DNA from 2 places in the Actinoallomurus sp. NPDC052274 genome. Region 1 is predicted to be linked to the other one. Evidence: predicted binding sites of a transcription regulator. Region 1 holds the regulator's gene; the other holds the start of a gene.
The links. The regulator HrcA, encoded in region 1, represses chaperone genes, less so after heat shock. The targets are predictions, from matches to a motif close to TTGGCACTCTCNNNNNGAGAGTGCCAA.

Region 1 (10,853 bases):
GCGTGCCGGTGCGACGGCCATCCACAGCAGTGCCTGGGTCGTCGCGCCCAGGAGCACGGGATCGATCTCGACGTCGAAGAAGAGCACTCCTCGGGAGCGGAGGTCGGTGAGACGGCGCGCCACGGTGGCCTGAGACCAGCCGGTCGCCGTGGCCAGGTCGCCGTACGAGGCGCGGCCGTCACGGCGTAGCGCGTCGAGGAGGGCGTGATCTGCGGGGGCCCATGATCGGTTTCCGTCCGGGGCGGCCGGCGCGTGGGCCGGCCGAAGCAGCGCCTGCTGCCGGTCACTGAGCGCCTGGGTGGTGCCGCGCCACGCGGTGGGGCCGCCCAGATAGCTGTGCAGCAGGCAGTGTGCGGAGACGGCGGTGATGCCGGCCCTCCGCGGGATGTCCCGCAGCAGCAGCGCGCGGGAGACCTCCACGCCGTGCGGCGCGCGCACGATCGCGAAGATCTCCGTTCCACCCGAGACGAGCTTGACCCAGGAGGTGTCCGGCCGCCGGGCGAGGGATCGCGCGAGGGCCTGGGCGGTGGACGGCGTGGTGGTGAGCCGGACCATCCACTGGGTCTGCCCGGCCTGGCCCGGCTCCGTCAGGCCGACGACCCGCAGTCCCGCCTCCGCGCGCAGCCGCCGGTAGCGGCGCGCCACGGTCTGGGTGGACACGCCGAGGACCTGGGCGATCCGGCTGAAGGGCGCCCGTCCGTCGATGTGCAGGGCGTGGATGACACGGCGATCGAGGTCGTCGAGCATGGCCGAATCCTGCACCGAATCCGGTATCGATGGAAATTATCCGCCGATTCCGCGCCATAGATGGAATGACTCACCCCTGCCGCCCCACGCTGACCCGCGACATCGAGTCGACCGAAGGGAAGCAGGCGATGGAGATACGGGACACGGTGGCCGTGGGCTCGGCGTACCGGTGGCGTTGGGCGGCGCTGGCCGCCCTGCTCACGGCGGAGGCGATGAACCTGCTGGACGCCACGATCGTGCAGGTCGCCGCGCCGGTCATCCACGCCGACCTGGGCGGCGCCGCCTCCGACATCCAGTGGTTCAACGCCGCGTACACCCTGCCGTTCGCCGTGCTGCTGATCACGGGCGGCCGGCTGGGCGACATGGTCGGGCGCAGGCGCGTGTTCGCGGTCGGGGTCACGGCCTTCGCGCTTGCGTCCCTGTGCTGTGCGCTGGTGCCCGACGCCGCCGCGCTGATCGCCACGCGGGCGGTCCAGGGGGCGGCCGCGGCGTTGATCATCCCGCAGACGATCGGGCTGATCCGCGTCATGTTCGACGGCGCCGAGCTGGCCAGGGCGATGGGGAGCATCGGGCCGGTCATGGGTCTGGCGGCGATCTGCGGGCCGGTGCTGGGCGCGGTGCTCACGCACGCCGACCTGTTCGGCTCCTCGTGGCGCGCGGTCTTCCTCGTCAACGTCCCGCTCGCCGCCGCCGTGCTGGCCGTGATCCCGCTCCTGCGCGAGGACCGGGCGGCGGTGCGACCGCGCCTGGACCTGCCGGGCACGGTACTGGCGATCACGGGCGCCGGACTGGTCGTCCACCCGCTGATCCAGAGCGGCGCCGCGGGCATGCCGGACGGCGGCCGGCTCGCGTTGGCGGCCGGGGTCGTGGTCCTGGTGGGGTTCGGGGTCCAGCAGCGGTACGGTGCCCGGCGCGGCCGCCGGCCGCTGGTCGAGCCGAGTCTCTTCCGCGATCGGGGCTTTCCCGCGGCGCTGGCGACCTCGACGTTGTTCTTCGCGGTGATGAACGGGCTGATGCTGGTCGTCGTGCTCCAGGTGCAGGTCGGCCTGGGCGAGGACGTTCTCACCGCCGGGCTCACGTTGCTGCCGTGGTCCTGCGGAATGGCGGTCTCCTCTTGGGTGTCGGGGACGCGCCTGGTGCCCCGGTACGGGGCGCGCATGATGTTCGTCGGGCTGGCCGTCATGCTCGCCGGTCTCGTGTCCGCCATCGCCGCCTACGCCGCCGCGCGGGCGGGGGCGTACCCCGTCTTCCTGCCGATGGCGCTCGCGCTGTGCGGCGTCGGGAACGGACTGTTCACGGTGCCGTTCTTCACCACCGCCCTCACGCGGGTGCGCCCGCACGAGATCGGGTCGGCCGCCGGTCTGCTCAACGCCGTGCAGCAGTTCGGCGGCACCCTTGGTGTCGCGCTCCTCGGCACCGTGTTCTTTCACTCCCTGACGACCGGCACCCGCGCGGGCGGTACGTCCGGCGCCGCGTCGCCGCACGCGGCCGGGCCGGCCTTCGGGCTCGCGGCCGGGCTGATCGTCCTGGCGGGCGGCGGCGCGGCGCTCATGCGCGCCCCGGTGAAGCGGGCCGAACCGGAAGGGCGGGCCGAACCGGCGGAGCGGGCACAGTCGGCCGACGGGTGAGCGAAGACCCCCGCTTCCGGTATCGGGAGCGGGGGCCTCGGCGAAGGGTCAGCGGCCGTTGAAGGCGTCGCGGAGGCGGGAGAAGAAGCCCTGCTGGCCCGGGGCGAACTTGCCCGGCGGGCGCTCCTCGCCGCGCAGGCTCGCCAGCTTGCGCAGTAGCTCCTCCTGCTCCTCGTCGAGCTTGGTGGGCGTCTCGATGTTCACGTGGATCATCAGGTCGCCGCGGCCGTTCTCGTTGAGGTGCTTGACGCCCCGGCCGTACATCGGGATGACCTGGCCGGACTGGGTGCCGGGTCGGATGTCGATCTCCTCGGGGCCGTCCAGGGTCTCGACGGTGAGCGACGTGCCGAGCGCGGCCGCCGTCATCGGCACCTGGACGGTGCAGTGCAGGTCATCGCCCTGCCGCTCGAAGATCGGGTGCGGGAGCTCCACGATCTCGAGGAACAGGTCGCCGGCCGGGCCGCCGCCGGGGCCGACCTCACCCTCGCCGGCGAGCTGGATGTGCGTGCCGTTCTCGACGCCGGCGGGAATGCGGACCTTGATCGTGCGGCGGGTGCGGACCCGTCCGTCACCGGAGCACTCCGTGCAGGGCGTGCGGATCATGGTGCCGTAGCCGCCGCACTGCGGGCAGGCGCGGGAGGTCATCACCTGGCCGAGGAACGACCGGGTGACCTGCTGGACCTCGCCGCGGCCGTGGCACATGTCGCACGTCTCGGGGTGCGTGCCGGGGGCCGTGCCGGAGCCCGAGCAGGTGTCGCAGACCACCGCGGTGTCGACCGTCAGCTCGCGCGTGGTGCCGAACGCCGTCTCGGACAGGTCGAGCTCCACCCGGACGGTGCCGTTGCGGCCCCGCCGAGCCCGGCTGCGCGGCCCGCGCTGGGTCGCGGTGCCGAAGAAGGCGTCCATGATGTCGCTGAACGGGAACCCGGCGCCGAAGCCGCCCGCTCCCGCCCCGGCGCCGCTGGCGAACGGATCGGCGCCCAGGTCGTACATCTCGCGCTTCTTCGGATCGGAGAGCACCTCGTACGCCTGGGTGATCTCCTTGAACCGCTCCTGGGTGGCAGGGTCGGGGTTGACGTCCGGATGCAGCTCACGGGCGAGTCTGCGGTACGCCTTCTTGATCTCGTCCGCGCTGGCGTCACGGCGCACCCCGAGGGTCGCGTAGTAGTCGTTCGCCACTTACGACCCCGCCAGAATCTGACCGACGTAACGTGCCACTGCGCGTACTGCTCCCATCGTCCCGGGGTAGTCCATCCGCGTCGGACCGAGCACGCCGAGCCGGGCCACGGCCTGGTCGCCGGCGCCGTACCCGGTGGCCACCACCGAGGTCGTGCGCAGGCTCTCGTGCGGGTTCTCGGTGCCGATCCGCACGGTGAGGCTGGAGGGGTCCCCCGCCTCGCCGAGCAGCCGCATCAGGACGACCTGTTCTTCCAGCGCCTCCAGCACGTCACGGAGGCTCTGGGACAAGTCGGCGCGCGCGAGGTTCGCCGCGCCGCCGATGATTATCTTCTCTTCGTGCTTCTCCACGAGGCTCTCGAGGAGAACCGACAGCACCGTCGTCGCCAGCGCCCGCTCGCCGGCCGGCACCTGCTCGGGCAGGTCGGCGAGGGCGTCGGGAACGTCGGTCAGCCAGCACCCGTCCAGACGCGCGTTGAGCAGCGCCCGCAGGTGTGCGATGGCCTCGTCGGACACGGGCCCGTGCGTCTCGATCGCCCGCTGCTCGACCCGACCGGTGTTCGTGATCACGACGAGCAGCAGCCGCTCGGAGGCGATCGGTACCAGCTCGACGTGCCGCACCGACGACCGCGTGAGCGAAGGGTACTGCACGACCGCGACCTGCCGCGTCAACTGCGCCAGCAACCGCACGGTGCGGCTGACGACGTCGTCGAGGTCGTAGGCGTTGGCGAGGAACGTCTCGATCGCGCGTCGCTCGGCCGCGGACAGCGGCTTGATCGTGGACAGCCGGTCGACGAACAGCCGGTATCCCTTGTCGGTCGGCACGCGCCCCGCGCTGGTGTGGGGCTGGGCGATGTATCCCTGCTCCTCCAGCACGGCCATGTCGTTGCGGATCGTGGCCGGCGAGACGCCGAGGTTGTGCCGATCGACCAGCGCCTTCGAGCCCACCGGTTCGTGGGTGGACACGTAATCTTCGACGATGGCCCGCAGCACCGCGAGCTTCCGGTCGTCGAGCACGCACTCACCTCCCGTGTCCACAGCCCTTCAATCTGGCACTCTTCTCCCCTGAGTGCCAAGTGTACGGCTCGGGGGCACGCAGGAGGAGACGCCGGTGGATCACGTTCTCGCGTCGAGCGTGGCAGAGTCACTCCTGTGACCTGGCACGAAATTGCGGAACGCTGTTTCCAGCGTCGTTATTCCGACTTCGACGTGACCGTGGGGGTCATCGTCGGGTCCGCGGACGCCGTCGTCGTCGACACCCGCGCGAGTGTGGCACAGGGCGTGCGCCTGCGCGACGACCTTCGGGAGCTCGGCGTGCAGAACCCCATCGTCGTCAACACCCACGGCCACTTCGACCACTGCTTCGGCAACGCGGCGTTCACCGGCGGGGCGCGCTGGGGACACGCGTCGCTGCCCGCCTACCTGGCCGAGACCGCGCGGCCCATGCTGGCGCGCGAGTTCCCCGGCTGGGCGGAGAAGGTCGAGACCGATCTCCTGCTCGCGCCGGACCGGCTCGTCACCGACCGCGCCGAGCTCGACCTCGGCGACCGCGTCGTCGAGCTGCGGCACTTCGGCCCGGGGCACACCGACGGCGACGTGGTCGTCTGGACGCCCGACGCGCGGTGCGCGTTCACCGGTGACCTGATCGAGCAGTCCGGCCCGCCGGCGTACGGCGCCGACTCCTTCCCGCTGGAGTGGCCGGCCACTCTCGCCGCCCTGCTGCGGACCGTCGACGGCGTGCTCGTGCCGGGTCACGGCGCGCCGGTGGATCGGGAGTTCGCGGTCCGGCAGCGGGAGGAGATCGACATGGTGGCCCGCCGGGTGCGGGAGACGCACGCCGCCGGGCTGGACGTCGAGGAGGCCCTCGCCGCGGGCGGCTGGCCCTACCCCGCCGAGACGCTCCGGGAGGCCGTCCGGCGCGGCCACGACCACCTGGGCCGCCGATCCGGGTCCGGATAGCCGCCGCCCCTGTTTCCGCGCCCCCGGCGCCGCACCCGGGCCCCCGCCCGTACGCGTGGCCGTCTCGACGCGGGGTGAACCGGCCGCCCCGGCCGGCACGCGTCCGGACGGGCGCGCCGGGGCGGCTGACCCGCCCGCCGCCGGACCGGTACGGTGCGACGCGTGCGGAGCAAAGACTATGGACGCGACGTTCTGTCCGGCGACTGGCGCCGGCCGCGGAAGGGTCAGATCCCCGAGGTCGCCGCCGAGCCGGGCCTGGTCGCCGAGGATCCGGCGAGCGGGTTCTGCGGTGCGGTCGTCGCCTGCGAGAAGGACGCCGTGACCCTCGAGGACCGGTTCGGCAAGCGCCGGGTCTTCCCGCTGGCGAAGGCCGGGTTCCTCATCGACGGCAAGCCCGTGACGCTCGTCCGTCCCGTACGGGCGGCGGGTCCGGCCCGTTCGGCGTCTGGTTCGATCGCCGTGCCGAACCTGCGGGCGCGGGTGGCGCGGGAGAGCCGGATCTACGTCGAGGGCCGCCACGACGCGGAGCTCGTCGAGAAGATCTGGGGGCACGACCTGCGGGTCGAGGGCGTCGTCGTGGAGTACCTCGAGGGCGTCGACCACCTCCCGGACATCGTCGCGGAGTTCGGCCCGGGGCCGGAAAGCCGGCTGGGTGTGCTCGTCGACCATCTCGTGGCCGGATCCAAGGAGAGCCGGATCGCCGACCAGGTCTCCTCCCCGTACGTCCTGGTCACCGGCCACCCCTTCATCGACATCTGGGAGGCCGTCAAGCCCTCGGTCCTGGGCATCCCCGCGTGGCCGCGGGTTCCGCGCGGGATACCCTGGAAGGAAGGCGTGATCGCCGCGCTCGGGTGGAAGGGCGAGCCGGGCGAGGTGTGGCAGGCGATCCTCGGCCGGGTCCGCGCGTACACCGATCTCGAGCCCGCGCTGCTCGGGCGGGTCGAGGAGCTCATCGACTTCGTCACCGCGCCGCGATCGGGCTGAGGTCCGCGAAACCATCCGGCGTCGGCGTGCGTCTCATAAACTGCGCGTTCGCCACGAAATTCTCATGTTCCGCCGGAAGGGGCAGCAGGCAGATGACCTATGGGCAACCGGGCCACGGGCGTCCCGGCTCCGGACTTGGCCGTCCTGCCGGTCCCGGGGCCCAGGCGTACGGTCCCGGGCACGGAGGCCATGGGCACGCGCCGTACCCGCAGCCGGGGTACCCCCAGGCCGGCTACGGCCAAGGAGGGTACGGTCAGGGCGGTTACCAGGGCGGATACTCTCCGCAGCCGTACGGCGCGCCGCAGCGGCACCCGGGGCATGGCGCGGGCCACGCCCCGCCGAAGCCGGCGAAGCGGCACCGCGAGCCGATGGCCCCCGGCGGGCCGGTCACCGACGAGGACGAGAGGTGGGCCGTTCCCGCCTACGTCGGGATGTTCGTCGTCGGGATCGTCGCCCCGGCCATCGTCTACCTGGCCAGGGGCCGATCCTCGCGATTCGCGCGGTTCCACGCCGTCCAGGCGCTGAACCTGTCGATCGCGATGATCGTCTGCAACCTCCTCGCGTTCTCGACGCTGTACCTCATCGGGATGACCGGGCTGCTGATCCTGCTGGCGGTCCTCGCCGTCGAGTTCTTCTGCGTCGTCAAGGCCGCGATCGGCGCCAACCGCTGTGAGTGGTACCGCCTGCCGTCGATCGCCGCCTGGCCGATCTTCCGCTAGGAAACCCCGTGACCGAGCCGCAGGACCCGCGCCCGCCCGCGCCCCGAGACTCCGAACCGTCCGAACCTCAGGACCCGCGTCCGCCCGAGCCGCAGGACTCCCGGCCATCCGAACCTCAGGACCAGCGCCCGCCCGAGCCGCGGGACCCCCGGCCGTCCTTCGAGCCGCCGGATCCGCTCATGAGCGGACCGGCGTCTCCGGACGGTCCGCCGCCCGGTGGCCCCTGGTACGGGTCGCCGCAGCCGGGTCCCGGTTCCGGGCCGCAGCCGGGTCCGTACGGCCCGCAGCCGGGCCCCCACCCCGGCCCGTACAGCCCGCCGACCGGCCCGCAGCCGGGCCCCCACTCCGGCTCGTACGGCGGACCGGCCGGGGCACAGCCGGGTCCGCACACCGGCCCGTACGGCCCGCCGGCCGGGCCGCGGCCCGGCCCCGAGGCGCAGCCGTACGGCGGACCGCCCGAACCGCCGCCCTACGGCGCGCCGCCGAACCGACCCGGGCCGCCGTACGCGGGACCGCCGGTCCCGTACGGCTACGGGCCGCCGCGCCAGGGCTTCGCGGCGGTCGACGAGACCACGTGGGCGATGCTCGCCTACATCGGGCAGTTCGCGGTCGGCTTCGTCGCGCCGCTCGTCGTTTATCTGGCGCGGAAGGACCACTCGCCCTACCTGCGCTTTCACGGCGCGCAGGCGCTGAACCTCGCCGTGACCAGCTTCCTCGTGATCCTCGCGGGCTTCGTCGTCTCCCTGGCGACGCTCGGGATCGGCGCGATCGTCGCCATCCCGGCGATGCTGGCGTACGGCGTCGCGCACGTGGTCTTTCTCATCATCGCCGCGCTGCGGGCGAACAAAGGCGAGGTGTACGTCATCCCGAAGTGGCTCTGCTGGCCCATCGTCCGGTGACGGTCCGCCTCACGGGGTCAGGTCGCGGACGACCGCGTCGGCCAGCAGCCGTCCGCGCAGCGTGAGCACGGCGCGGCCCGCGTCGTACGCCTCGGGGACGAGGAGTCCGTCGGCGACCGCGCGGCGGACGGCGGCGTCGTCGAGCAGGTCGAGCGGGCATCCCTCGGCCAGCCGCAGCTCCAGCATGACGCGTTCGAACCGCCGGTCGGCGGTGTCGAGGACCTCGCGGGCGTGCGCGGGGGTGACGCCGGACGCGAGGCGGTCGGCGTACGCGGCGGGGTGCTTGACGTTCCACCAGCGGGTGCCGCCGACGTGGCTGTGCGCGCCCGGCCCGATCCCCCACCAGTCGCCGCCGGTCCAGTACAGGAGGTTGTGGCGGCACCGGGCGTCCTCGTCCGCCGCCCAGTTGGAGATCTCGTACCAGTGCAGGCCGTGGGCGCTCAGGGTCCGTTCGGTGGCGAGGTAGCGGTCGGCCATGGCGTCGTCGTCCGGCGCGGCGACCTGTCCCCGGCGGACCTGCGCGGCCAGCCGGGTGCCCTCCTCGACGATCAGCGCGTAGGCCGAGACGTGGTCGGGACCGGCCTCCAGGACGGCGTCCAGGCTGGCCTGCCAGTCCGTGGCGCTCTCCCCCGGCGCGCCGTAGATGAGGTCGAGGTTGACGTGCTCGAAGCCGGCCTCCCGGGCCCACCGGACGCACTGCTGCGGCCTGCCGGGCGTGTGCGTACGGTCGAGGACGGCCAGCACGTGCTGGCGCGCGCTCTGCATCCCGAACGACATCCGCGTGAAGCCCGCCTGGCGGAGACGCGCGAGGTAGCCGGGATCGACCGTCTCCGGATTGGCCTCGGTCGTCACCTCGGCGGCCGCCGCCAGGCCGAACTCCTTGTCGATCGCGTCGAGGATCCGGCCGAGGTCGTCGGCGGGCAGCAGGGTGGGCGTGCCGCCTCCCACGAACACCGTCTGGACGGGCAGGTCGGCGTCGCCGAGCACGCGGCGGGCCAGCCGGATCTCCGCGATGGCCGTGTCGGCGTACGCCTCCCGGGAGGCGCCGCGCAGTTCGGTCGCGGTGTAGGTGTTGAAGTCGCAGTAGCCGCAGCGGGTCACGCAGAACGGCACGTGTACGTAGAAGCCGAAGGGGCGGTCACCGAGGCCGTCGAGGGCACTGGCGGGCAACGCTCCGTCGTTCGGGACCGGGTCTCCGTCGGGCAGGGTCGAGGGCACGTCTCAAGTCTGCCGTCAGCGCGGGGGTGCCTCTGACGGCGCACCGGGCTCTACCGGTGCCGAGCGGGCCGGAGGCCCGCGATGCGTCACCGTCGGACGCGGTCGTCAGTACGAGAACTCCGCCCAGACCGTCGTACGGTCGACGCTTCGCGTCACGCCCCACCGGTCCGCGACCGTGTCGATGAGGATCAGCCCCCGGCCGTGCTCGGCGTCCACCTCCGGCCGGTTCGCGAGCCGTGGCTCCGGGCCGGTGGCCCCGTCGTTGGTCACCTCGGCGCGGACGGCGTTGTCGGCGGCGGCGAGCCTGATGGTGATCTGGCCGCCCGTACCGCTCGCGGTGTGCTTGACCGCGTTGGTGGCGAGTTCGCTGACGCTGAGTTTCACCGCGTCGCCCGCGGGGTGCCGCCCACCGAGCGTCTCCCGGACGAACCGGCGCCCGTCGGCGACCGAACGTTCCGTACCCGGAAGGGTGATCGCCCCGATGATGGTCATTTCGGCCGGTGCGCCGCGGTCGAGCCCCCGCGGGTCGCCGTCGCACGTCTCCGGCCCTGCCATGGCCGCGTCCACTGATCCTCCCTAGGTCATCGCGGACACGACCCATTCCCCTTATCGGATGACGCAACCCGAACATCCACAAGCCGGAGATTCCGGACAGCGGCTTCGGACGACCCGGAACCCGCCGCGGCCACGGCCGACGCACCGGCCGGGCCGCTGCCCCGTGAATTCCCTCACGCGCCGCGCCCGCCTTCTGACGGACTCAGCCGGCCGAGACGGCCCGCGGCGTCGTAGGTCAGGAGCCGGCGGCCGAGCGGCGGCGGGCGTAGTGACGCGCGGCACGAACCCGGTCGCCGCACCGGTTGGAGCACCACTGGCGTGCGGCGTGGGCCCGGACGAAGAACCGGATGCACCCGTGGGCCCCGCAAGCGGCCAGCGACGCCGCCTTCTCCCCGGTGAGCAGGTCGACGGCGTTCGCGGCCAGGTCGGCCAGCGCGCCCTGGATCTCATCGGGAACCGGCCGCCGTACGCGCCTCGGCCCGCCGTCGTCCCACACCACCGCGGGAGCGGTCAGCGCGGCGTTCAGCACCGCCAGGTCCCCGGGCGGCGGCGCGGAACGCCTCTCCCACGCCGACAGGAGGACCCGCAGCGATTCCCGGAACGCGCGCACCGCGGCCGCCTGCGTCTCGTCCACCTGGGCGTCGACGGAGATCAGGCCGCGCTCGGCGAGCCAGTCGCGGACGGCGGCCGGGTCCGCCAGGACGTCCTCGGGCACCCCGGACCGCTGGATACGGGTGTTGACGAGTGCCAACGCAGGAAAGCGCCGCTCGCCGGGAATCCCATCGTCGCTCATGTATCTCATGGTATCCGTTGCACTTCTCCATGAGAGCCTCTAGGCTCCACCTCATGGCAAGTTGCCGGTTTTTCCATGAGGAGGAGTAATGGCGAACATACGGTCGGTCCAGAGCGGCACCGCGTCCGGCCCGCACTTCGGTCTGGCGGTCACGGCCGTGGGCGGCCCGACGGCC
Region 2 (10,853 bases), on a different contig from region 1:
CGGCCGGCGTCCGGCAGCGCGAACAGCCGCTTGCCGGACGACTCCTGTCCGGAGATGAGCCCTTCGTCCTCCAGAAGCTGCAGCGTCGGGTACACCGAGCCGGGGCTGGGCCGCCAGATCCCGCCGGTTCGGCTCTCCAGCTCCTGGATCATCTCGTAGCCGTGCATCGGGCGTTCGGCCAGCAGCGCGAGGATGGCGGCCCGTACGTTGCCGCGCTTCGTACGGCGCCCGCCGCGCCCGCCACGGCCGCGCGGGCCGAACGCCGGCCCCCAGTCGCCGAACGCCGCGCGCTCCTCCCGGTGTGTTGATCCTCTGCGCATGACCTCTCTCCGCCGATATGTCGAACGATATATCGTACGGCGGTCAGCCCTTGGCCTGGATGCTGTCCAGGATCTTCCGGGTGATGTCCGGCGAGCCGGTCAGCTTCACCCGGACCCACATCGCGTACCGTCCGTTCTTGTCCTTCAGGCCGACCTCGTTGATGGTGATCGAGCCGCACCGCCACGGATTGATCTGGCCGACCAGCGTGCCGTGCTTGTACGGCTGCGCGGCGTCCGGCGTGCACTTGGCCCGATGGCTGCCCAGGGCGCGCGGCGGCAGGGTGACGTTCAGGTCGTGGGTGAGCCCGGCGAAGACGCCCGGCGTCGGGACGTCGTCCTTGACGAACTGGGCGTAGTCGGGGGTCGCGCGCAGCGCGGGCGCCTTCGCGCGGTCCGAGACGGTGACCGGCCAGGTGGTGTGCTCGGTCTGCAGCTTCCAGGCCGCGGGTACGCGGATGCTCAGCCGGCCCGTCACGTCGGTCACGGTGACGAGGCCGTCCCCGGGCTTGGGATCCGACGAGGAGCCGGTGAGCTTGCCGATGGCGAAGGCGCCACCGCCCCCCACGACCAGCACCGCGGCCAGTCCGGCCACGACCAGCAGCCGCTTGCGGTTGGGTTCTCGGGACGAGCCGCCGCCCGTATCACCGGGCCGGCGCGGCCCGGATCCGGACGGGTCCGAGGGATGGTGGCCTCCGGCGTCGCGCCGGCCGCGCGGCCGCTCGACGCGCAGGTCCACCACGGTCTCGTTGCCGCCCACCGAGGGAGGCGATGTCCGGATCGTCGCGTCGCGGGCGTTGTCGTACGGCGGCGCCGAGCCCGGATCGTCGCCGACCGGGGGAACCCGCAGCGTACGGCTCGACGGCCCATCGTCGGGGCCGCCCGATCCTGGCGGACCGCCCGGCGCCGTCGGGCCGCCCGGCCCTGTCGAACCGCCCGGCCCCGCCGGATCGTCCGGGATCGGGGAGACCCGCAGGGTCCGGCCGGAGCCCTCGTCACCGGTCCGGTCCGCCGGCCCCGCGCCCTGCGGGCCGCCCGAGGGCCACCCGCCCGACCCGGGGTCCGCCATCGTCGCCTCGTCCGCCCTGTCGGGGGCGTCCCGCGCCGTCGCGTCGTCGGCGACGGACATCAGCGGAACGCTCAGCGCCGCCGCGAACGCCTCCGCGGTCGGCCAGCGACGCTCCCGGTCGCCTTCGAGCGCCCGCATCACGATCTCGTCGAGGGCCGGTGGCAGGCCGCGCCGCGCCGCGCTGGGCGGTGACTGCACCGGCGCCGGGCCCGGCGGGTCCCCGGTGAGCAGGTGGTACGTCAGCGCGCCCAGACCGTACACGTCGGCGCGGACGTCGAGGCCGCCGCCGAACCGCGCCTGCTCCGGGGACATGTACCCCGGCGTGCCGACCGGCATCGTGAACGCGCCGGAGGCGTGCGCGAGCGCCTTGGCGAGCCCGAGGTCGGCGATGAGCAGGCGTTCGCCGCCGTCGGTCGTCGACTGGAACAGGATGTTCGACGGTTTCAGGTCACGGTGGATGACACCGAGCCGGTTGATCACCTCGACACCGTGGCCGATCTCGATGGCGAGCCGCAGCGCCTCGGCGACCGAGAGCTCCCGCTCCCGCATTCGGTCGGCGAGCGTTCCCCGGTCGGCGTACGACATGACGAAGTACGGCCGGCGGTCCTCGAGCTCGCCGATGTCATGGACCCGCACCAGGCGTTCGGAGTCGGCGCGGCGCAGGATCCTGGCTTCTTCCAGGAACCGGTTGCGTACGTCAAGGTCGTCGATGAGACCTCCGGCCAGCACTTTGATGGCCACCGGGGCGTCGAGCAACTCGTCGTGGGCGAGCCACACGGAGGCGAATGCTCCGGATCCGAGGACACGATCGATTCGGTAACGACCGACGGCTGAAGGCATGGACACCCCCGTATCATGCCCAAAGCCGGGCGATATCGAGGGCGAGGCGGGGTCATGGCGTACGACGAGCGGACCGAGGAACTGGCGACACGTGCCGCGGGAGGTGACCGGAACGCGCTGAACGAACTGCTCCGCGTGATCGAACCGGACGTTCTGCGGCACTGCTCCCGGTTCCTGCCCTGCCGCCAGGACGCCGAGGAGGCCTGCCAGGACGCCCTCATGCAGGTCGCCCGCAACATCGGCCGGTTCGAAGGGCGGTCGCGGTTCAGCACGTGGCTGCACGTGGTCGTGGCCAACTCCGCGCGCTCGACGTACCGGTCGCTCAAGCGCCGCTCGGTCGAGCAGGCGGGGGAGCTGCCCCAGCAGCGCCCGGACCCGCACCGTACGAGCGTCATCGCCGGATCGCGCGTCGACATCCTCGACGCGATGGAGGACCTGGAGCGGCGCAAGCCCGACCTGATCGAGGCCCTGGTGCTGCGCGACGTGTCCCAGCTGGAGTACAGCGAGATCGCCCAGCAGCTCAACCTGCCGCTCGGCACGGTGAAGTCGCGCATCCACGAGGCCCGCAAGCAGTTCCGGCAGGCACTCGGCAACGACTACGGATCGGCCGCCCAGTCCTGACCGGCGAGGACGACCGGGGCCGTTGGCACCGGTCCTGAGGCATTACCCGGGTTCTCCGGGAATCACGGCCCTGTTCCGGTCGGGCCATTACCTAGTTATCCGACCTGCAATAACGAAAAGTGGATCTTAGGTTAATTATCACTTACCTTTCATTAACCTTCCTTAACGTCCCGGCGCATGACCAAGCCGGAACGTCCCGTCTTCGTCGTCGGCTGCCCGAGGTCGGGGACCACGATGCTGCAGTTGATGCTGCACGCACACCCGCGGATCGCCATCCCGCCCGAGAACCGCTTCGTCATGGCCGCGTACGACGAACGCCATCGGTTCGGGGACCTGAACGACCCTGAGAACCGGCGCGCCCTGGCGCGCTGGATCGTCGAGCGGAAGCAGACGCGCTTCGCGGACCTCGGACTGGACGGCCGGGCCGTGATCGAGGAGATCGTCGCCGGACCGCCGACCCTCGGCTCCGCGCTGGGCATCGTCCTGCGCGCCTACGCCGCGCGGTTCGGCAAACCCCGCTGGGGGGACAAACGGCCCGGCTACTTCCAGCGCATCCCGACGCTGCGGCGGATGTTCCCCGACGCGCAGATCGTGCACCTGGTCCGCGACGCGCGTGACTGCGTGGCGTCGCTGAAGGAGATGGCCTGGTACAAGCTGGACGTCCAGCACGCCCTCGCCACCTGGATGGAGTCGATCGACGCGGGCGAACGCGCGGCGCGGACGCTCGGTCCCGGCACCTACCACCGGATGTACTACGAGCGGCTGATCGCCGACCCGCAGGCCGAGCTCGCCGCGCTGTGCGCCTTCCTCAGCGAGGACTTCGACCCGGCGATGTGCGAGCCGGAGAAGGTGGCGGCCGTCGCCGTCCCCGGCCGCAAGACCTGGCACGCGCGGACCCATGGCGCGGTCAGCACGGCGCGGTCGGGCACCTGGCGGGAGCGGCTGACACCGGCCGAACTCGCCCTGTGCGAGACGGTGGCGGCCAACCGGCTGCGGGCGCACGGGTACGAACCGGACGGCGCGGGCCGGCCACCGCTGCCGGACTACACGCGCTACCTGCGCGTGGCCGCGCACCGCAGGCTCGCCGCCCGCAAGCGCGAGGCGAAGGATCTTCTGCGGCGCCGGGACGAACCGTCCGAGGTGGCCGCCCGGCTCACGAGCGCGACCGGGTGACGGGCCTCCGGGCTCCGGCACCGGCGTCGAGCACGAGGCCGGGCGCGGCGGACCGGCGCTCGCGACGGGCGGACGCCGGTGGTCCCGACGTCCGCCCGGCGTGGCGAACGCGAGGACTACGGTCGGCGGTCCAGGGTGTCGGGCTGTGCGGCGGACCGGCGGCGCGTGCGGGCTAGGTCCAGGGTGTCGGGCTGTGCGGCGGACCGGCGGCGCGTGCGGGCTACGGTCGGCGGTCCAGGGCGTCGAGCTGCGCGGCGAACCAGCGCTGTGGCGGCAGGGCCGTCGCGGCGGCGGTCAGCCGGGCGCAGCGCTCGGCGCGCTCGGCGCGCGGCATGAGCAGCGCCTGGTTCAGGGCCTCCGCCGTCTGTGACACGTCGAACGGGTTGATCATCAGCGCGTCCTCGTCGAGCTCGGCGGCGGCGCCCGCCTCGCGGGACAGCACCAGGGCGCAGCCGTCCTCGGACAGCACCGGCCCCTCCTTGGCGACGAGGTTCATGCCGTCCCGGATCGGGTTCACGAGCAGGACGTCCGCCAGGCCGTACGCCGCGAGCGAGCGCGGATAGTCGTCGTTGACCTGGAGGATCAGCGGCTCCCAGCCCGCGTCGCCGAACTCGTCGGAGATCTCGGCCGCCATCCGCTGCACGGCGGCGGTGTACTCGCGGTACTCCGGCAGGTCGTGCCGCGAGGGGTAGGCGAAGGCCAGGTGCACGACCCGGCCGTGCCACTCCGGATGCTTGGCCAGCAATTCCCGGTAGGCCGCGAGCCCCCGCACGATGTTCTTGGACAGCTCGGTGCGGTCGATCCGAACGATCAGTTTGCGGTCGCCGACCTGCTCGCGCAGGGCCTGTTTGCGGGCCCGCACGTCGGGTTCGGCGGCGCGGGCGCGCAGTGACGCGCCGTCGACGCCGAGCCCGTGCACGCCGACCCGGGTGACGCGCCCGGCGTGGACGACCGTACGGGCGACGCGGTCGACCTTCGCCTGCAGCACGGAGGCGCAGCAGTCGATGAACGCGTCGGCCCAGTGCTCGGCGTGGAAGCCGGCGTGGTCGGCGCCGAGAACGCCCTCGAGCACCTGGCGGCCGATGTCGTCGGGCAGCAGGCGGTAGTACTCCGGGGGCGCCCACGGCGTGTGCGAGAAGTGCGCGATCTTCAGGTCGGGGCGGCGCTCCCGCAGCATGCCCGGGGCGAGCGTCAGGTGGTAGTCCTGGATCGCCACCTTCGCGCCGGGGCGGGCGTCCCGGGCGAGCGCGTCGGCGAACGCCGCGTTGTACGCCTCGTAGGACTGCCAGTCCCGCCGGGAGCGCGCGTCGAAGTGCGGGCTGTTCGGCGTGTCGTACAGCATGTGGTGGACGAACCACAGCGTCGAGTTGGCGACGGCGTTGTACGCGCGGTGGAAGGTGCCGACCGGGATGTCCAGCATGCGGACCGCACCGGCGCCGTACTCGTCCAGCCGCCCGTCCTCCGCCTGGCGGACCGCGGCGCGGTCGGCGTCCGACAGCGCCGCGCAGATCCACAGGATGTCCCCGTCCAGGCCGGCCATGGCCGAGACCAGACCGCCGCCGCCCCGCCGGACCGAGAGCGTGCCGTCGTCGGCGAGCTTGAAGGAGACGGGTCCGCGGTTGGACGCGACCAGGACCTGCGAGTCATCCATGTGGGGAGCGTAACCGGAGGACGTGAACGGGGGGCGAGGAAGGTCCAGTGGTCGGACACTTCGGGATGACATTCCACACAGGTCGCACTCCGGGCCGTCCGGGCATGTCACTGCGCTGAATCCCCACGTGGGCAGGGCCTGGCGACGACGCGCCCCCGGGACGGGAGCGGGCCGGAACCGGCCGCGCCGGCGTCTCGCGACCTGAGACGCGCTTGGCGGAGAACCGGTCGGTCACGTATACAAGTCGTCAGACGACAACTTAATAACGCTCATCCAGAGGGGTGGAGGGACCGGCCCGTTGAAGCCCCGGCAACCCTCCCGGACATGCGGTTCACAGCGTGCGACGACACGTCGCCGACTCGCCCCAGCGAGGCCGCCCGGGACAGGTGCCAACTCCGGCTCGTGACCAAGGTGGCACGGGAAAGATGAGGAGAAAGGCCTCGCTTCATGTCGCAGACCGCCGCCCGAAACCTCGGCCCCGCGACCGCATTGACGTGCCGTGAATGCGGACAATCCTACGATTTGGGCCCTCGCTACGCCTGTGAGCTGTGTTTCGGCCCCCTTGAGGTCTCCTACGACCACACCGGCGTGACCCGGGAGCGGATCGAGTCCGGGCCGCGCAACATCTGGCGTTACCGGGGCCTGCTGCCGGTTCCGTCGAACGTCATCGACACGCCGAACACCGAGCCCGGCTTCACCCGACTCGTACGCGCCGACAACCTCGCCGAGTCGCTGGGCCTGCGGTCGCTGTGGGTCAAGGACGACAGCGGCAACCCCACCCACTCCTTCAAGGACCGCGTGGTGGCGGTCGCGCTCGCCGCCGCCCGCGAGCTCGGTTTCAAGGTGCTGGCCTGCCCCTCCACCGGCAACCTCGCCAACGCGGTCGCGGCCGCGGCGGCGCGCGCCGGCATCCGCAGCGCCGTCTTCGTGCCCTCCGACCTCGAGAGCCAGAAGATCATCACGACGGCCGTGTACGGCGGGACGTTCGTCACCGTCGACGGCAACTATGACGACGTCAACCGGCTGGCCTCCGAGCTCGCCGGTGAGCAGGAGGACTGGGCGTTCGTCAACGTGAACGTGCGGCCGTACTACGCCGAGGGGTCCAAGACCATCGGGTACGAGATCGCCGAGCAGCTCGGCTGGCGGCTGCCCGATCAGATCGTGATCCCGATCGCGTCCGGCTCGCAGCTCACGAAGATCGACAAGGCGTTCCAGGAGTTCATCAAGCTCGGCCTCGTCGAGGACCGGCCGTACAAGATCTTCGGAGCCCAGGCGACCGGCTGCTCGCCCGTCTCGGCCGCGTTCAAGGCCGGCCACGACGTCGTGCAGCCCGTCAAGCCCTCGACCATCGCCAAGTCCCTCGCGATCGGCAACCCGGCCGACGGGCCGTACGTCCTCGACGCCGTGCGCCGCACCGGAGGGGCCGTCGAGGACGTCTCGGACGAGGAGGTCGTCGACAGCATCGGCCTGCTCGCCCGCACCGAGGGCATCTTCGGTGAGACGGCGGGCGGCGTGACGCTGGGCGCGCTGCGCAAGCTGCTGTCGGCGGGCGTGCTCGACCCCGACGCCGAGACCGTGTTCATCAACTCCGGCGACGGCCTCAAGACCCTGGACGCGGTGGCCCCGGTCGCCAAGCCGTCCGCGAACATCGCCCCGACCCTCGAGGCATTCCGAAAGGCAGGTCTGGCGTGAGCTCGATCAGTGTCCGCATCCCGACGATCCTGCGCAGCTACACGGGCGGCGAGGCCGAGGTGAAGGCGACGGGATCGACCGTGCGCGAGGTCGTCGCCGACCTGGAGGCCAACTACTCGGGCATCGCCGCCCGCATCCTTGACGACAACGGCAGGATCCGGCGGTTCGTCAACGTGTACGTGGGCGAGGAGGACGTGCGGTTCGCCGACGGCCTCGACACGCCGACGCCGGACGGCGTCCAGATCTCCATCATCCCGGCCGTCGCCGGCGGCTGAGCCGCTGGACCCGTGTTCGAGCCGCTCAGCCCGCGTCCGAGCCGCTCAGCCCGCGTCCAGTCGCGAGCCTGTGACTGAGCCGCGGAGCCCGCGGCCGGTCGCTCCGGGTGGCGACGGCACTCACGGGTTACACCCTGTAGCGAGACTCCCCGCGATCCCCGGTGCTCACCGAGTCCATCGACTCGGTGAGCACCGGGGATCGTGCGTTGGGCCGCCGAAATGTCGGACTCAAGGTGGTCTGCTCCACGCTCCTGAGCGGGAATTGCGTTTTCCTTATCCGGATTTTTGGACATCGGTGGTTAGTTCCGGTTCAAGGATCCCGACTTTTGACCAGCATCGGCCGCCCGCACTTCTGGGGTAAAGGCTGTTCCACGGACGGTAGCCGTGTGTAGGGTCGGCGATGGCCGCCGCAGCCGAGTCGGCGGGCGATCGACGGGTTCCGCAGTGGTCCGCGGGCTCGAATCAGTGACCGTGGCCAATGGTCACGGGAATTGCCCTGGTGGGAGTTGTTTGGAATGGCGCAAGGCACCGTCAAATGGTTCAACGCGGACAAAGGCTACGGCTTCATCGCGGTCGACGGTGGCAGGGATGTGTTCGTGCACTACTCGGCCATCGTCGCGGATGGCTACCGCAGCCTCGAGCAGGGGCAGCGGGTCGAGTTCGAGATCACGCAGAGCGACCGCGGACCGCAGGCGGACGCGGTTCGGGCGCTCTAAGTCCCATAGCCTGACGGAGGCCCGGCGCTTCGGCGCCGGGCCTCCGGCCGTGGAGCGCGCTCCGGCGGCCGCCGCCCCGCCCCGGGTCCACGGGTACACGCGCGCGCCGCCTGGATCACCGGGACCATCCCCCCGGCCGTCCGTCCGGCGTGCGTCCTCCCCGTACGCCCCACGCCTCCTCACCTCGGCCTATGCGGGTGGGAGCGGCATTGGCGAGATGTTCACCCTGGTGAGGGTCGAGCCCGCTTGCACTCTCAGGGGGAGAGTGCTAAACAAGCGGTTGGCACTCTAGTATTGAGAGTGCCAACCAAGTGATCGAGGCGATGAGGCCTCGCATCCGGCGACGGAATGGAAGTCGTCGGGTGAGGTCGTCCGTCGCGGGCGTCGACTCGATCCGCGTGAAAGCCACCCCGTTCCGGGAGGATCTGGAGCCTATGGCTGCAAAGATGATCGCGTTCGACGAGGACGCGCGGCGCGGCCTCGAGCGCGGCATGAACCAGCTTGCCGACGCCGTGAAGGTGACCCTCGGTCCCAAGGGCCGTAACGTCGTTCTGGAGAAGAAGTGGGGCGCCCCCACGATCACCAACGACGGTGTCTCCATCGCCAAGGAGATCGAGCTCGAGGACCCGTGGGAGAAGATCGGGGCCGAGCTCGTCAAAGAGGTCGCGAAGAAGACCGACGACGTAGCCGGTGACGGCACGACGACGGCGACCGTGCTGGCCCAGGCGCTGGTCCGCGAGGGCCTGCGCAACGTGGCCGCCGGCGCCAACCCGATGTCCCTGAAGCGGGGCATCGAGTCCGCGGTGGAGCGCGTCAGCGAGCAGCTCGCGCAGATCGCCAAGGACGTCGAGACCAAGGAGCAGATCGCCTCCACGGCCTCGATCTCCGCCGGCGACACCTCGATCGGCGAGATGATCGCTGAGGCGATGGACAAGGTCGGCAAGGAAGGCGTCATCACGGTCGAGGAGAGCCAGACCTTCGGTCTGGAGCTCGAGCTGACCGAGGGCATGCGCTTCGACAAGGGTTACATCTCGCACTACTTCGTGACGGACCCGGAGCGTATGGAGGCCGTCTTCGACGACCCGTACATCCTGATCGTCAGCTCGAAGATCTCGGCGAACAAGGACCTGGTGCCGGTTCTGGAGCAGGTCATGCAGGCCGGCAAGCCGCTGGTCATCATCGCCGAGGACGTCGAGGGCGAGGCCCTGGCGACCCTGGTCGTCAACAAGATCCGCGGTGTCTTCAAGTCCGTCGCCGTCAAGGCCCCGGGCTTCGGCGACCGCCGCAAGGCCATGCTGCAGGACATCGCGATCCTGACCGGTGGCCAGGTCATCAGCGAGGACATCGGCCTCAAGCTGGAGAACACCACGCTGGACATGCTCGGCCAGGCCAAGCGCATCGTGGTGACCAAGGACGAGACCACGGTCATCGACGGCGCCGGCAACCCCGACGACATCGCGGGCCGGGTCAACGAGATCCGCGCGGAGATCGAGAACTCCGACTCCGACTACGACCGCGAGAAGCTCCAGGAGCGTCTCGCCAAGCTGGCCGGCGGCGTGGCCGTCATCAAGGCCGGCGCGGCGACCGAGGTCGAGCTGAAGGAGCGCAAGCACCGCATCGAGGACGCCGTGCGCAACGCGAAGGCGGCCGTCGAGGAGGGCATCGTCCCCGGCGGTGGCGTCGCGCTGCTGCAGGCGAGCGTCCGGGCGTTCGAGAAGACCGACCTCGAGGGCGACGAGGCGACCGGTGCGCAGATCGTGCGCCGTGCGCTGGAGGAGCCGCTGAAGCAGATCGCGGTGAACGCCGGCCTCGAGGGCGGCGTCGTGGCGGAGAAGGTTCGCAACCTCGAGCCGGGCTTCGGCCTGAACGCCGCGACCGGCGAGTACGTCAACATGTTCGACTCGGGCATCATCGACCCGGCGAAGGTGACGCGCTCGGCGCTGCAGAACGCCGCGTCCATCGCGGCGCTGTTCCTCACCACCGAGGCGGTCATCGCCGAGAAGCCGGAGAAGGAGAAGGCTCCGGCCGGCGCTCCCGACGGTGGCATGGGCGGCATGGACTTCTGAGTCCACTCGCTTAAGGGGCGGTCCGAGGTGCTGGGACCGCCCCTTTCGCATGCCCGTCCCTTCGTCCAGGCCCGAATCGCTGCCGGTAAAGCCCTTGGGGGTTCATTTTCGGCGATCACTGGGCACAAGTGGAGCCTTGCGATATTCTGCAACGTTCTTCGCAACTCCACGGGTAGCTGAGGGGTCATGGCGCAACCGATCGATGAGCTGGCGAAACGGTCGCGGAATTTCGGTTTCCTCCTGCAGCACGAACCACTGCTGGTCATCGACGGGGCCGCCGCGGAGTCGTACCTCTACCGCGACCCGGACGCGGCGATGGCCAAGGCTCGGCGGTTCACGGAAACTCTGGCGAAACTACTGGTCAGCCACACGCAGACGACGGTTGTGGGCAATACGCAGCACGCCCGGGTCAAAGCCCTCGCTGACGCGGGTG

Region 2: groL (chaperonin GroEL) is a predicted target of HrcA. The motif match lies at 8,635-8,661, and genes of this name have one in related genera.

Annotation. Positions count from the first base shown of each region.
Region 1 covers NZ_JBFAUT010000040.1:61,460-72,312, forward strand. Annotated here, with positions in the region: gene AB0K82_RS29090 (Lrp/AsnC family transcriptional regulator) at 1-747, opposite strand, end outside; gene AB0K82_RS29095 (MFS transporter) at 813-2,375, shown strand; gene dnaJ (molecular chaperone DnaJ) at 2,424-3,554, opposite strand; gene hrcA (heat-inducible transcriptional repressor HrcA) at 3,555-4,568, opposite strand; gene AB0K82_RS29110 (MBL fold metallo-hydrolase) at 4,704-5,510, shown strand; gene AB0K82_RS29115 (DUF3097 domain-containing protein) at 5,673-6,494, shown strand; gene AB0K82_RS29120 (DUF4870 domain-containing protein) at 6,587-7,213, shown strand; gene AB0K82_RS29125 (DUF4870 domain-containing protein) at 7,222-8,112, shown strand; gene hemW (radical SAM family heme chaperone HemW) at 8,122-9,330, opposite strand; gene AB0K82_RS29135 (ATP-binding protein) at 9,436-9,897, opposite strand; gene AB0K82_RS29140 (ABATE domain-containing protein) at 10,121-10,678, opposite strand; gene AB0K82_RS29145 (MBL fold metallo-hydrolase) at 10,767-10,853, shown strand, end outside.
Region 2 covers NZ_JBFAUT010000029.1:74,709-85,561, forward strand. Annotated here, with positions in the region: gene AB0K82_RS24400 (PadR family transcriptional regulator) at 1-320, opposite strand, end outside; gene AB0K82_RS24405 (serine/threonine-protein kinase) at 364-2,226, opposite strand; gene AB0K82_RS24410 (RNA polymerase sigma factor) at 2,281-2,847, shown strand; gene AB0K82_RS24415 (sulfotransferase) at 3,025-4,020, shown strand; gene AB0K82_RS24420 (trehalose-6-phosphate synthase) at 4,241-5,671, opposite strand; SAM riboswitch class I at 5,938-6,103, shown strand; gene thrC (threonine synthase) at 6,119-7,363, shown strand; gene AB0K82_RS24430 (MoaD/ThiS family protein) at 7,360-7,638, shown strand; gene AB0K82_RS24435 (cold-shock protein) at 8,154-8,354, shown strand; gene groL (chaperonin GroEL) at 8,789-10,420, shown strand; gene AB0K82_RS24445 (DEAD/DEAH box helicase family protein) at 10,607-10,853, shown strand, end outside.